One region of the Shouchella phoenicis genome, then DNA from elsewhere that is predicted to be linked to it. Evidence: a T-box and tRNA genes for the amino acid it is inferred to sense, from the RefSeq annotation. Region 1 holds a T-box; the other holds one or more tRNA genes.
The links. A T-box is a leader RNA that pairs with one kind of tRNA and senses whether it is charged. The one in region 1 lies ahead of thrS (threonine--tRNA ligase), so its partner is inferred to be a tRNA-Thr.
Positions count from the first base shown of each region.

Region 2: it encodes a tRNA-Thr, which carries the amino acid that the T-box ahead of thrS (threonine--tRNA ligase) is inferred to sense. The anticodon was not compared.

Region 1 covers NZ_JBDFMQ010000001.1:3,100,990-3,103,163, reverse strand. Annotated here, with positions in the region: gene ABC361_RS16625 (ABC transporter ATP-binding protein) at 1-146, shown strand, start outside; gene thrS (threonine--tRNA ligase) at 169-1,347, opposite strand; T-box leader at 1,636-1,846, opposite strand; gene pepT (peptidase T) at 2,059-2,174, shown strand, end outside.
Region 2 covers NZ_JBDFMQ010000001.1:73,036-75,209, forward strand. Annotated here, with positions in the region: rRNA gene ABC361_RS00360 (23S ribosomal RNA) at 1-855, shown strand, start outside; rRNA gene rrf (5S ribosomal RNA) at 923-1,038, shown strand; tRNA gene ABC361_RS00370 (tRNA-Val) at 1,080-1,155, shown strand; tRNA gene ABC361_RS00375 (tRNA-Thr) at 1,159-1,234, shown strand; tRNA gene ABC361_RS00380 (tRNA-Lys) at 1,250-1,325, shown strand; tRNA gene ABC361_RS00385 (tRNA-Leu) at 1,333-1,415, shown strand; tRNA gene ABC361_RS00390 (tRNA-Gly) at 1,436-1,507, shown strand; tRNA gene ABC361_RS00395 (tRNA-Leu) at 1,524-1,612, shown strand; tRNA gene ABC361_RS00400 (tRNA-Arg) at 1,628-1,704, shown strand; tRNA gene ABC361_RS00405 (tRNA-Pro) at 1,708-1,784, shown strand; tRNA gene ABC361_RS00410 (tRNA-Ala) at 1,791-1,866, shown strand; rRNA gene ABC361_RS00415 (16S ribosomal RNA) at 2,058-2,174, shown strand, end outside.

The DNA of each region.
Region 1 (2,174 bases):
GAGCAGAAGAAATTGTACAAACCCTTTCATCTGAAGTAAAGGAAAAGGGGAAAGCAGCTATTATGATTACCCACGACCAACGCATGTTTGATCATTGTGATCGGGTCATCCATTTAGAAGATGGGCGGATAAGAGAGACGAGCTGAAGTTGCTCGTCTTTTTTATCCCTCACTCTTGCCCCAATGCAGGTAGCAAATCGTCTAGTGGTAGAGATCGTTGCTGGCCATCTCGGTCTTGCAACGTTACTTGTTGTTGGTCGATCTCTTCCTTTCCAATGATAATTCGATAGGGTGTTTTATTCATGCGTGATGCACGGATTTTGGCACCAAACGATTGATTTTTTACGTTTAACCGTGCTCGAATGCCTTTTTCCTTCAAACGTGTTAAGACCATTGCTCCATATTCATGTTGTGATTCATGAATGGGTAAGATCTCGACTTGTACAGGTGCAAGCCAGAATGGAAACCGTCCTTCATAATGCTCAATTAGAATCGCCATAAATCGCTCAACAGAACCGTAAATCGCACGATGAATGAGAATAGGGTGTTTGAGTTGTTGTTGATTATTGCTAAAGAGACAGTCAAACTTCTCCGGCATTTGGAAATCTAATTGAATCGTTCCACATTGCCAACTTCGACTTCTCGAATCCGTAATATGAAAGTCGATTTTGGGGCCATAAAAAGCACCATCGCCTTCATTAATGACGTACGAAATCCTTTGTTTCTCTAAAACGTTTTTGAGAACAGCTTCCGCGTGATCCCACTGATTCGCGTCTCCCATCGCTTTCTCAGGCTTAGTAGATAGCTCAACACGGTAGTCAAAACCAAATGTTTTATACACTTGATGAACAAGGTCGAGAATACGAATGAGTTCCGCTTCGATTTGATCTTTATGAACGAAGATATGCGCATCGTCTTGTGTAATGGAGCGAACACGCAGCAAGCCGTTTAAAGACCCCGATTTTTCATAGCGATGCACGTGACCAAGCTCAGCATAACGAATGGGTAGGTCGCTATAACTTCTTCGTTTTTGGTTATAAATAAGCAATGCGCCAGGACAACTCATAGGTTTAATCGCATATGCTTGGCCATCAACTTCAGAAAAATACATATTGTCTTTATAATGAGCCCAATGCCCTGACTGTTCCCATAAATGTTGCTTCAATAACAGGGGTGTTTTGACCTCTTCGTACCCATTTTTAGCGTGAAGGTCTTTCCAAAATTGCTCCAATTCGTTGCGGATCACCATACCATTTGGTAAGAAGAAGGGCATCCCAGGAGCTTCTTCTACTGTGACAAATAGATCCATTTCTTTTGCGATATCTTGATGTGATTTGTGTGAATTCATGTTTGTTCCTCCTTATGATTCTAAATAAAAAAGACCACACCATCCCCTATAGAACAGGGACGATGTGGTCATGGTTCCACCCTCAATTAATTGCGCATGCAATTGTCTTCATTACGATAACGGTCTCCCGGGTATAGATTGTCCCTATACCAGCTCCAAGGTGGTATGCTAAAAGGCTGGCGACAAGGCTCTCAGCTCATGCCTCATTCTCTGTAACGCATTCTTCCTTTTATCACATGTCCTCTTTCATGCTTTTTTCATATAAAAAAAAGACCACACTCATCCCTCTTAAGGGACGAATGTGGTCGCGGTTCCACCCTACATTTGCAAAATTAATCTTTGCACGCTTCAATCGATAACGGTTAGACCGAGCATAGATTGTCCCTATGCTAGCTCAGAGGTGGTAACGTCACGTCTTTTTTAAAAGGGTTCCAGCCTAAGCCCTTTTTTCTCTAGTAAAAAGTGGAACGGAACGTCTTGTCCTCATCAGTGCTTCTTGTATAGTTCTTAGTAGTATAAGAATTTTGACAATAAAAAGCAAGTCTTTTCATAAAAATCGATCATTTTGTGCTAATTGAAGGAAGGTCATAACAAATAGTAGCAGTCATGTCCGCATCTAACTTAATTGATGAAATGGACTCAAGTAAAAACAATCTACGAATAAAATGGAATTTGCTATAATAGGAGAAAAGCTTGAAAGGAAGTTAAAAAATGAAGCAGAAGTTAATTGATCGTTTAACACGTTATGCAAAAATAGATACACAATCTTCAGAAGCAAGTAGCGTGGTTCCGACGACTAAAGGGCAGCTTGAACTCGGACAAGTACT
Region 2 (2,174 bases), 3.0 Mb from region 1:
CGCGACAGGACGGAAAGACCCCATGGAGCTTTACTGTAGCTTGATAGTGAGTGTTGGTACCATTTGTACAGGATAGGTAGGAGCCTAGGAAACCGGAGCGCTAGCTTCGGTGGAGGCGTCGGTGGGATACTACCCTGATGGTGCTGACATTCTAACCTCGACCCGTGATCCGGGTCAGGGACATTGTCAGGTGGGCAGTTTGACTGGGGCGGTCGCCTCCTAAACAGTAACGGAGGCGCCCAAAGGTTCCCTCAGAATGGTTGGAAATCATTCGTAGAGTGCAAAGGCATAAGGGAGCTTGACTGCGAGACCTACAAGTCGAGCAGGGACGAAAGTCGGGCTTAGTGATCCGGCGGTGCCGTATGGAAGGGCCGTCGCTCAACGGATAAAAGCTACCCTGGGGATAACAGGCTTATCTCCCCCAAGAGTCCACATCGACGGGGAGGTTTGGCACCTCGATGTCGGCTCGTCGCATCCTGGGGCTGAAGTAGGTCCCAAGGGTTGGGCTGTTCGCCCATTAAAGCGGCACGCGAGCTGGGTTCAGAACGTCGTGAGACAGTTCGGTCCCTATCCGTCGCGGGCGTAGGAAATTTGAGAGGAGCTGTCCTTAGTACGAGAGGACCGGGATGGACATACCGCTGGTGTACCAGTTGTTCCGCCAGGAGCATCGCTGGGTAGCTACGTATGGACGGGATAAGTGCTGAAAGCATCTAAGCATGAAGCCCCCCTCAAGATGAGATTTCCCATGGCGTAAGCCAGTAAGACCCCTTAGAGATGATGAGGTTGATAGGTCAGAAGTGGAAGTGTGGCGACACATGGAGCGGACTGATACTAATCGGTCGAGGGCTTATCCTAATTTTTTTCTTGACTTGAGTTTGATTTCTAGATTTAGTTTTGAAAGAATCAACGATTCTTTTCATAGTCTGGTGGCAATAGCAAAGAGGTCACACCCGTTCCCATGCCGAACACGGTCGTTAAGCTCTTTTGCGCCGATGGTAGTTGGGGGCTTCCCCCTGTGAGAGTAGGACGTTGCCAGGCTTACATATTTTCTTTGTTATTTGAAAACAAGATAATACGTTGGAGGATTAGCTCAGCTGGGAGAGCACCTGCCTTACAAGCAGGGGGTCGGCGGTTCGATCCCGTCATCCTCCACCATGTGCCGGTCTAGCTCAATTGGTAGAGCAACTGACTTGTAATCAGTAGGTTGGGGGTTCAAGTCCTCTGGCCGGCACCATGTTTCTTGAAGTCAGAGCCATTAGCTCAGTTGGTAGAGCATCTGACTTTTAATCAGAGGGTCGAAGGTTCGAATCCTTCATGGCTCACCATATATTTGCGGGTGTGGCGGAATTGGCAGACGCGCTAGACTTAGGATCTAGTGTCTTTATGACGTGGGGGTTCAAGTCCCTTCACCCGCACTCACAATTACTAATTGTGTGCGGAAGTAGTTCAGTGGTAGAACACCACCTTGCCAAGGTGGGGGTCGCGAGTTCGAATCTCGTCTTCCGCTTTTGCCAATTAATTTTGCCGGGGTGGTGGAATTGGCAGACACACAGGACTTAAAATCCTGCGGTTGGTGACAACCGTGCCGGTTCAAGTCCGGCCCTCGGCACCATTTTAAATTTAATATGCGCCCGTAGCTCAATTGGATAGAGTACTTGACTACGAATCAAGCGGTTAGAGGTTCGAGTCCTCTCGGGCGCGCCATTACGGGAAGTAGCTCAGCTTGGTAGAGCACTTGGTTTGGGACCAAGGGGTCGCAGGTTCAAATCCTGTCTTCCCGACCATGTAATGGGGCCTTAGCTCAGCTGGGAGAGCGCCTGCTTTGCACGCAGGAGGTCAGCGGTTCGATCCCGCTAGGCTCCACCAAAAAACTTTTAAAAAACTATTTGACATTCAAGATAATGTCATGTAGAGTACTAAGAGTCGCCAAGAGAGATTGAGGCGCAAACGAGTTCTTTGAAAACTGAACAAAAGCCAAGCGTAAAAGAGATACAAGGTATCTCGTCAATGAAGTTAGACACAGCTTTAAATTGTGCAAATGAGCAAGTCAAACACTTTTAACGGAGAGTTTGATCCTGGCTCAGGACGAACGCTGGCGGCGTGCCTAATACATGCAAGTCGAGCGGACAGAAGGGAGCTTGCTCCCGGAAGTTAGCGGCGGACGGGTGAGTAAC